2 regions of the Micromonospora cremea genome follow, and region 1 is predicted to be linked to the other one. Evidence: riboswitches for the same ligand, from Rfam matches in the RefSeq annotation. Region 1 holds a riboswitch; the other holds the start of a gene.
The links. Region 1 has a riboswitch for ZMP and ZTP ahead of BUS84_RS32310 (bifunctional 5,10-methylenetetrahydrofolate dehydrogenase/5,10-methenyltetrahydrofolate cyclohydrolase). Riboswitches for the same ligand answer to the same signal wherever they lie in the genome.
Positions count from the first base shown of each region.

Region 2: linked by a shared signal. The riboswitch ahead of BUS84_RS08800 (glycine hydroxymethyltransferase) and the one ahead of BUS84_RS32310 (bifunctional 5,10-methylenetetrahydrofolate dehydrogenase/5,10-methenyltetrahydrofolate cyclohydrolase) in region 1 are both predicted to bind ZMP and ZTP.

Region 1 covers NZ_FSQT01000002.1:4,013,519-4,018,341, forward strand. Annotated here, with positions in the region: gene BUS84_RS32295 (DeoR/GlpR family DNA-binding transcription regulator) at 1-353, shown strand, start outside; gene BUS84_RS32300 (TetR/AcrR family transcriptional regulator) at 366-986, opposite strand; gene BUS84_RS32305 (glycosyltransferase) at 1,027-2,184, shown strand; ZMP/ZTP riboswitch at 2,289-2,371, shown strand; gene BUS84_RS32310 (bifunctional 5,10-methylenetetrahydrofolate dehydrogenase/5,10-methenyltetrahydrofolate cyclohydrolase) at 2,384-3,271, shown strand; gene BUS84_RS32315 (TetR/AcrR family transcriptional regulator) at 3,517-4,251, opposite strand; gene BUS84_RS32320 (ATP-binding cassette domain-containing protein) at 4,294-4,823, shown strand, end outside.
Region 2 covers NZ_FSQT01000001.1:1,910,551-1,915,373, forward strand. Annotated here, with positions in the region: gene BUS84_RS08785 (S8 family peptidase) at 1-401, shown strand, start outside; gene BUS84_RS08790 (hemerythrin domain-containing protein) at 527-1,027, shown strand; gene BUS84_RS40615 (SDR family NAD(P)-dependent oxidoreductase) at 1,107-1,466, opposite strand; partial or broken gene BUS84_RS40620 (SDR family NAD(P)-dependent oxidoreductase) at 1,528-2,100, opposite strand; ZMP/ZTP riboswitch at 2,062-2,151, shown strand; gene BUS84_RS08800 (glycine hydroxymethyltransferase) at 2,170-3,606, shown strand; gene BUS84_RS08805 (hypothetical protein) at 3,707-3,967, opposite strand; gene BUS84_RS08810 (alpha-hydroxy acid oxidase) at 4,065-4,823, opposite strand, start outside.

The sequences.
Region 1 (4,823 bases):
TGCTCACCGGCGGCATCCGTACCCCGTCGGACGCGCTGACCGGGCCGGTGGCCGAGGCGGCGATCAGCGCGCTCAACGTCGACCTGCTCTTCCTCGGTGTGCACGGCCTCAGCCCACGGACCGGCTTCACCACGCCGAACCTGCTGGAGGCCGGGGTCAACCGGTGCCTGATCGGCGCCGCCCGGCGGCTGGTGGTCCTCGCCGACCACACCAAGTGGGAGACCATCGGCATCGCCACCATCGCCCCGTTGGAGGCGGCCGACGTGCTGATCACCGACGTCGGGCTGCCGGCGGAGGCGCGTACCGCCATCGGCGAGCAGGTCGGCGAGCTGGTCGTCGTCCAGGCCGGTTGACGGCCCCGGCGGTCAGCTCGGGGGGAGCAGTGCCTCGGTGGCCCGGTCAACCAGCCACCGTTCCGCCTCGTCGTACGACCAGCCGCCCTCGTCGACGAGCTGCGGCCAGGAGTGCAGCCCGAAGTAGAACCACAGCACCTGGGTGGCCCGCTCGACGGTGAGGCCGGGGCGCAGGGCGGAGAGCTCGTCGAGTCGTACCGCGCCCACTCGCAGCGCCCGCCGGTAGGCCGTCGCCGCGTGCCGTGCCACGGCCGCCGCGCTCGGTGTCATGCCGGCCGCTGCCTTCATCAGGTGGACCTGCTGGTGGTGGTGCTGGTGGCCGTACCGCGTTCCGACGCCGATCAGACGCAGGACCTCGCGAGGGTCGGCGGCGACCGCAATGGCCGCCACGTTCCGGGCGGTCTCCGGGTCGTTCACGCCCGCCTCGATCAGCGCTCGCAGCAGGGTCGGCTTGCCGCCGACGCTGGTGTACACGGTCGCCACGGCCACCCGGGCCCGCGCGGCGATGTCGTTGATCGTGGTCGTCGCGTATCCCTGGGCGATGAAAAGGTCCTGGGCCGCTTCCAAGATCAACCTGCGGGTCTGCTCGGCGCTCTCCTGGCGCCGGCTGGCGCGTGGTTGAGCGGCTGCCATCAGGGCACTATACGGCTCGCTTCATCAGAAGGCTATTCTGATGACTATGCGCGTCCTCTTCTCAACCACGCCCGCTTTCGGGCACTTTCTCCCCCTGCTGCCTCTGGCCCGAGCGTTCCGCCGGCAGGGCCATGACGTCGCCGTCGTCACCGCCGTGGGCATGACCCCGCTCATCGCACCCGAGGGCATTGAGCTGCTGCCGGCCGGGCCCATGCCGGACGTGCTCTTCGCCGAGGTGGGTCGCAAGCTGGGCCTCAACCCCGCGACAGAGCCCACTCCGGAGGCGGTCGCCGAGTTCTTCGCCGGGGTCCGGGTCGACCTGACCGCCGATGAGGCGTTGGCGCAGGCGAAGCGCTGGCAGCCGGATCTGATCATCAACGAGATGGTCGACTTCGTGGGACCGCTGGTCGCCGCCGGGCTCGGCGTACCGCTGGCCACCCTCGCCTTCGGGCCGTCGGTGCCGGCCGAGTTCACCGACGTGCTGACTGCCGTGGTCCGCACGCGCTACGAGGAGCGGGGACTGCCAGCGCCGGAGCACACCCCCTCCGGCCGCTGGCTGCTGGACACCTGCCCGCCCGGCCTTCAGTTCCCGGACTTCGCCGTACCCCCGGGCGTGCAGCGGATCGCGCTGCGACCGGAACCCCACCAGGCGCTCGACGCCCCGACCGGCGCCGACGCCCCGGCGGCCGGCGGTCGCCGCCGCGTGCTGGTGAGCTTCGGTACCGTCTTCGCCGACCCGGCCGTGGTCGGCCCGCTGCTGGGCGCCCTCACCGCCCTCGACGTCGACGTGCTGGCCACGCTCGGCCTGGACGGCAAGCCGGAGGACTACCAGCTCGACTCGGACCGGGTGGAGTTCAGCCCGTTCGTGCCGCTGGCCCAGTTGCTGGGGAACGTCGACGCGGTCATCTCGCACGGTGGCGCCGGCACCACCCTCGGCACGCTGGCCCGTGGCATCCCGATGGTGGTCGTGCCGCAGGGCGCCGACCAGTTCATCCAGGCGGATCGGGTCTCGGCGTCCGGCGCGGGCCTCGCACTGGCGCCCGGGCAGGCCGAGCCGGCGGCCATTGCGGCGGCCCTGCGCCGGCTGCTCGATGAGCCGACGTTCACCGTTGAGGCGCGCCGGATCAGCGCCGAGGTCAGCGTGATGCCGTCCCCCGACGAGGTCGCCGAGCGCCTGTGCGCCGAGGTGACCGGGTAGCTCGCCGGATCCTGGTGGGAACGGCACTCGGCGGGCTTTTCCCACCAGAATCGCTGGCCACAGGTCGAGCCTGCTGGTCCGATGCCCGGGCCGTGGGGCAGACTGGGAGGCGACGCGACTGGCGGCACCTGGGATGGCAGAACCATCGGGGAGCTCATCGCGGGGGTCGACCGCCTGGGCTTCCGCGCTGGGGAGAGCCATGCCGTCAACCGCAGAGACGACCACCACCCACGCCGCTACGCTGCTGCCCGGTCAGCCGGTGGCCGACGCGGTCCTCGCCGACGTTGCCGTGCGGGTGGCCAGACTCCGCGACGCGGGCGTCGTCCCGGCCCTGGCCACCGTTCTGGTCGGCGACGACGACGCCAGTGCCGGCTACATCGGCATCAAGCAGCGCCAGGCCGCCGGGCTGGGCTTCGCCTCGCCGCACCGCCACCTGCCCGCCGATGCCACGCAGGAACAACTCCACGAGGTGATCGCCGCTTTCAACGCCGACCCCGCAGTACACGGAATCCTCGTGCAGTATCCGGTCCCCGGCCACCTGGACTACGACGCGGCGTTGCAGAGGATCGACCCGGACAAGGACGTCGACGGCATGCATCCGCTGAACCTCGGTCGGCTCGCACTCGGGCTGCCGGGCCCGGTGCCCTGCACGCCAGCCGGCATCGAGGCGTTGCTGGCCCACCATGGCATTCCGGTCTCCGGGCGCGAGGTGGTCATCCTCGGCCGCGGTGCCACGCTCGGGCGGCCACTCGCGACCCTTCTCGCCCAGAAGCGCCCCACCGCCAACGCGGCCGTCACGGTCGTGCACACCGGCGTCGCCGACTGGCCCCGATACACCCGCCGAGCCGACATCCTGATCGCTGCTGCTGGCGTGCCCGGCATCATCCAGCCCGAGCACGTCAAGCCGGGGGCCGTCGTCATCGGCGGCGGCGTGCGGTACGCGGGTCGGCGGCTGCTGCCGGACGTCGACGAGACGTGCGCCGCGGTCGCCGGGGCGATCACCCCGCGCGTGGGCGGCGTGGGCCCGACCACGGTGGCCATGCTCTTCCGCAACGCCGTCGCCGCCGCCGAGCGTCAGGTCGGATAGGGATCGTCGACGGGCAGGCAAGGTCCGCGGGTTCCGCGGATATCGGGGTTTCCTGCGACCGGGATACCGCGATATCGCTGATGTCGAGTTGACCATGCCGGGGTGCTGTCGCCAGCGCTTCACGGCCCCTGGCCCCCGGGCCAGCGCCGCCGTTTCGATCAAGAGGTTTGCGTCAACGGGAACGCGGTTCTTGACGCAAACCTCTTGGTCAACAGGCTGGACGGGGGAGGGGAGAGGGCGGGTCGTCAGGCTTCGCGGGCGAGGCGTTGCTCGACGAGGACCTGGACGCCGTCGAGGATCCTTTGCAGGCCGAACTGGTACAGCCAGTCGCGGTCGGCCTCGGGGTCGTCGGTCGAGGCGAAGCCGCCGCCGGTGAACGCGGCCATCAGCGCGGGGAACCGCGTTGGATCGATGACGCGGGTGAAGAGCGTCTCGTACGGGTCGGTGTCGTCGGCCGCGGTGGCAGCACCGGCCGCGTGGAACGTCAGGTCGGCCAAGCTGTGGGCCTGGACGAGCAGGATGGCCGCCACCTTCTCGCCTTCGTCGAGTGGAGTCGAGCCGAGTGCGCGGAGTCCGTACTCGAGCCAGCCGAGTTGGTGCGGCGTGGCGGGCGGGCCGAACATCGTCAGCGTCTGCAGGAGCCACGGGTGGCGGCGGAACTTGCGCACGACGGTCCACGCCCAGCGTTCCAGGTCCGCCCGCCAGCCCTGGCCCGTGACCAGGTCCGTGGGTGGGGGGCCGACGGCGGCCTCCTGCATGTGCAGGATCAGCTCTTCCTTGCTCCCAACGTGCCGGTAGAGCGACATCGTGGTGAACCCGAGGCTCTTGGCGACCCGGCTCATCGACACGGCGCCGAGGCCGTCGGTGTTGGCGATCTCGATCGCGGTGCTGACGATGCGTGCAAGTGACAGCCCCTCCCGTGGTTCGGGAGTGGGCTTGGCCGACCAAACCGCCTCGAGCGGCGACATCGCACGTTCCATCGGGGTTGATCCTATACCTGGTGTATGGCATACACTGAGTTTATGACGTACACAGTCGAGCTTGAATCACTCACGAAGCGGTTCGGCGATGTCGCCGTACTCGATGGTGTTGACCTGCGGGTCGAACGCGGCAGCGTCGCGGCGCTGCTGGGGCCGAACGGCGCCGGCAAGACGACGGCGGTCAAAGTGCTCTCCACGCTGCTGCGTCCGGACGGCGGCCGGGCCGTGGTGGCCGGACATGACGTCGTCTCCGCGCCGGCGGCGGTCCGCCGGTCGATCAGCCTCACCGGTCAGTACGCGGCGGTCGACGAGATGCTCACCGGCCGGGAGAACCTGATTTTGATGGGTCGGCTACGGCACCTCACCGGCGCGGCGGCGCGAGCTCGAGCCGACGAGCTGCTCGACCGCTTCGAGCTGACGGCGGCCGGCGGGCGGCGGGTCTCGACCTACTCCGGCGGCATGGCCCGCCGCCTGGACATCGCACTGAGTCTCGTCGTCGAGCCTCGGGTCCTGTTCCTCGACGAGCCGACCACCGGGCTGGACCCGCGCAGCCGCCGCGACGTCTGGGGCTC
Region 2 (4,823 bases), on a different contig from region 1:
ACTACTCCTCGTACGGCCAGGGCGTCGTGGACGTCACCGCTCCGGGTGGTGACACCCGGTTCCGTACCCAGGGTGCCCAGTCGACGCTGACCGACGGCATCCTGTCCACCACCTTCAACACGGCGACGCGGACCAACGGCTGGGGCTACAAGCAGGGCACCTCGATGTCCGGCCCGCACGTCGCCGGCGTCGCGGCGCTGGCGGCCTCGGCCCACCCGGGCATGTCCCCGGGCCAGCTGGCGTCGTTCCTGGAGCGCACAGCCCAGGCGCAGAGCTGCCCCGCTGGTGTCTACAACCCGGTGCCGCTGCTGGGTGCCGCCTTCGACGCGACCTGCTCCGGCGGGGCGCGGACCGGCTTCTACGGCGCGGGCATGGTGAGCGCGTACAACGTGGTCCGCTGACCAACGGTACGACCAGTGTGGGGCCTGGCGCTTCGGCGCCGGGCCCCACCCGTTCGCCCCTGTTTCCGCAGTTCATCCCCCGGGTACGGGATCGACACCAGACGAGATCCAGGGAGGTCATACCGGTGTCGACCGATGCCATCGTCCTGCTCAAAGAGGACCACAAGGAGATGCGCCGCCTGTTCAAGGCTTTCCAGGATGCCGAGGAGTGGCCGGCGAGCCAACGGCAGAAGCTGGTGGGCCAGATCCTGGAGGCCCTGACCGTGCACACCTACCTGGAGAACGAGGTGATATACCCGGAGATCCGCCGGCTCCTGCCCGACCTGAAGGACGACATCCTCGAGTCGTACGAGGAGCACCACGTGGCCGACCTGCTCTGCTTCGAGCTGGCCGGGATGGACGCCAAGGACGAGCGCTTCAACGCCAAGACGACGGTGCTGATCGAGAACGTCACGCACCACGTCGAGGAGGAGGAGCAGGAGTGGTTCCCCAAGGTGCGCGAGGCACTGGGCCGCAAGCAGCTCCAGGAGATCGGCGAGAAGATGATCGCGCTGCGCGCGGACGCGCCGCGTACCCCCAGCGAGCCGAAGGCGATCAAGAAGGCGATCGACGCGGTGACCGCCTGAGCCACCCCGCGTACGACGAAGGGCCCGGCACCGTGCCGGGCCCTCGTGGTGCGCCACCCCGCTCGGGGCGGCGCCGCGCTCAGTCGCCCGAGCCCGGCTCGGCCATCCGGCGGTGCTGCTCGGACTTGAGCTTGTCCGGGACGATCTTGCCGGCCGCGGTCTGCACCTTGTTCATCAGCGAACCCGCGGTGACCGTCTGGTCGCCCTTCATCAGCGCGGCGAAGCCCTGCGCGGCGACCTTCGCCGGGTCGTCCTTCTTCCCGGAGCCGACCCGGGTGTCCTCCATGTCGGCCCGGTCGAAGAACTCGGTGTCGGTCGGCCCGGGCATCAGCGAGGTCGCCGTGACGCCGCTGTCCTTCAGTTCGTTGCGCAGCGCCTCGGCGAAGGACTGCACGAACGACTTCGACGCGTTGTAGACCGCCTGGAACGGCCCGGGCATGGTGGAGGCGATCGGACGAGGTGAACAGCACCCGGCCCGCCCTGCGCTCGACCATCCCCGGCAGCAGCCGCTTGGCCAGGTGCACCGTCGCGCGGACGGTGAGGTCGACGATCTCGAGCTCGTCACGCAGGTCGGTGCCGCCGACGAAGGCCCCGCCGGCACCCCGGCCGGCGTTGAGCGCCAGGGCCTCGATCGGGCGGCCGGTCGAGGCGACGGCCGACGCCAGCTCCTCCACACCCTGCTCGCGGGCCAGGTCGACGCGGACCGGCTGGACCTGCGGGCCGCCGTCGCGACGCAGCTTCTGCGCCGCCGCCGTGATGCCATCGTCCTCGGCGGCGATGACCAGGTCGAAGCCGTGCTCGGCGAACTGCGCGGCCAGCTCGTACCCGATCCCGCTGGACGCCCCGGTCACCACCGCGAGCGGCCGCTCGGTGGTCGGTGTGGTCATGGTGTCGACTCCTCTCGTGCGGACGGCGGCCGCACCCGCACCGGTGCGGCAGACCCCTACCGAATGCCCTGCCACGCCCCGTCCAACCACCTCGGCGGGCCGCGTCCGGAGGTCGGCCGGGCGGGCCCGGGTCGGCCCGGTAGGATCGGCCCGGGCCGTTACTGGCGCGTGGGGATGGAGAACCATCGGGGAGCGGCCCCGTCACGAGGACGTTTGCCGAGCGCCTGGGCCTTCCGCACGCCTGTAGGAGGTCGCATGTCGCGCAACGCCGAGTCCACCGCATTCCGGAGTGCCCTTGAGGTGATCCGGGCCGTCGAGCCGCGGGTGGCCGACGCCATCGGCGCCGAGCTGACCGATCAGCGGGAGTCTCTCAAGCTCATCGCCAGCGAAAACTACGCCTCTCCAGCGACCCTGCTCGCGATGGGCAACTGGTTCAGCGACAAGTACGCCGAGGGCACCGTCGGGCGCCGCTTCTACGCCGGTTGCCAGAACGTCGACACCGTCGAGGCACTCGCCGCCGAGCACGCCCGCGAGCTGTTCGGCGCGGCGCACGCCTACGTGCAGCCGCACTCGGGCATCGACGCCAACCTGGTCGCGTTCTGGGCGGTGCTGGCCGACCGGGTGGAGTCCCCCGCGCTGAAGAAGGCGCAGGTACGCCAGGTCAACGACCTCACCGAGGCCGACTGGTTCGCGCTGCGTCGCGAGCTGGGCAACCAGCGGATGCTCGGCATGTCGCTGGACGCTGGCGGCCACCTCACCCACGGCTTCCGGCCGAACATCTCCGGCAAGATGTTCGACCAGCGCAGCTACGGCACCGACCCGGCGACCGGTCTGATCGACTACGACCAGGTGGCCGAGGCGGCCCGCGAGTTCAAGCCGCTGATCCTGGTCGGCGGCTACTCGGCGTACCCCCGGAAGGTGAACTTCCGGATCCTGCGGGAGATCGCCGACTCGGTCGGCGCCACCTTCATGGTCGACATGGCGCACTTCGCCGGCCTGGTGGCGGGCAAGGTGTTCACCGGCGACTTCGACCCGGTGCCGCACGCGCACATCGTCACCACCACCACGCACAAGTCGCTGCGCGGCCCGCGCGGCGGCATGGTGCTCTGCCAGCCGGAGCTGGCCGACCAGGTGGACCGGGGCTGCCCGATGGTGCTCGGTGGCCCGCTGCCGCACGTGATGGCCGCCAAGGCGGTCGCGCTGGCCGAGGCCCGCCGCCCCGACTTCGCCGACTACGCCCAGCGGATCGTGGACAACGCGCAGGCCCTCGCGGAGGGGCTGCTGAGCCGGGGCGCGAAGCTGGTCACCGGCGGCACCGACAACCACCTGGTGCTGATCGACGTGTCCGGCTACGGGCTCACCGGCCGGCAGGCCGAGCAGGCGCTGCTGGACTCGGGCATCGTCACCAACCGCAACTCGGTCCCGCAGGACCCGAACGGCGCGTGGTACACCTCGGGCATCCGGATCGGCACCCCGGCTCTGACCACCCGGGGCCTGGGCACCGCGGAGATGGACCAGACCGCGGAGCTCATGCACACCGTGCTCACCCAGACCACGGCCGGCGCCAACGCCGACGGCACCCCCTCGAAGGCCAAGTACACCCTCGACCCGGCCCTCGCCGACAAGATCGCCCGCCAGGCCACCGACCTGCTGGCACCGTTCCCGCTCTACCCCACCGTCGACCTCACCTGAGCACCAGCCCGACCAGTCTCGTCGATCATGGAGTTGTGGGTGCCCGGTACGGGCGGTGCCACCACAACTCCATGATCGGCGAGGGGCGGGTGGTGCAGGGTCAGGCCAGGGGACGCTTGAGGTGGTAGCGGTGTACCTCGGTGCTGCCCTGCACGTTGTTCACGTCCTCGACGGCGGAGACCAGCTCCCAGCCCTCCCGGCCGGCGCGGTTGAGGTGCGCGATGGCGGTGTCGCCGAAGGCGGTGATGTCCTTGCGGGAACCGTCCGGCGCGTACCAGACGAACGAGACGTGAAAATTGCGGCCCTGTCCCTGATAGCGGCGGACGAGCAGGGCGTACTCCCAGGCAACCATGCGGCCCATTATGACCGTCCACCCAGGACGCCGGTACGCGGGTCGTCGCGCTATGCCATCCGATGAACGCGGTGTGTCAACACACCGAGCGGGTCGCAGCCACCGCTCAGCTCACCGCCACCGTGCGTAGCTCGCCGGCCGCCGCCGGGTCGGGGCAGCCGGCGAGGGTCAACGCGTCGCGCAGTTCGGCGGCGAGCAGCGCCAGCGCGTCCCGCGCGGCGGGCTCGCCGCCGACTGCCAGCGCCCAGAGCAGCGGGCGGCCGACCAGCACGCCGACGGCGCCCAACGCGAGCGCCCGCAGCACGTCGGTGCCACCGCGGATGCCGCTGTCCAACAGCACCTGGCAGCGGTCGCCGACCGCGTCGACCACCTCCGGCAGCATGGTGACGCTGGCCGGCGCCCCGTCCAGCTGCCGGCCGCCGTGGTTGGAGACGACCACCGCGTCCGCGCCGGTCCGTACCGCCTCGACCGCGTCCCGGGGGTCCAGCACCCCCTTGACCACCAGCGGCAGGTCGACGTGCTCGCGCAGCCAGGCCAGATCCGCCCAGCGCAGCGCCGGCGCGAACGACGCGTCGGTGTGCGCGTCGTTCGCGGACAGCCCAGGAGCGCCGGCGTGCGCCAGGGCGTCCCGCCCGCCGGGCAGGTTCGCGGCGATCACCTCGGCGGGCAGCCGGAACGCGTTGCGCAGGTCCCGGGGGTGCCGGCCGAGCACCGGGACGTCCACGGTGACGACCAGCGCCCGGCAACCCGCCGCGACGACCCGGTCCAGCAGGTCGCGGACCAGTGCCCGCTCACGGAGCCAGTAGAGCTGGAACCAGACCTCGGCGCCCGTGCCGGCGACCTGCTCGATCGGCGTACTGGCCAG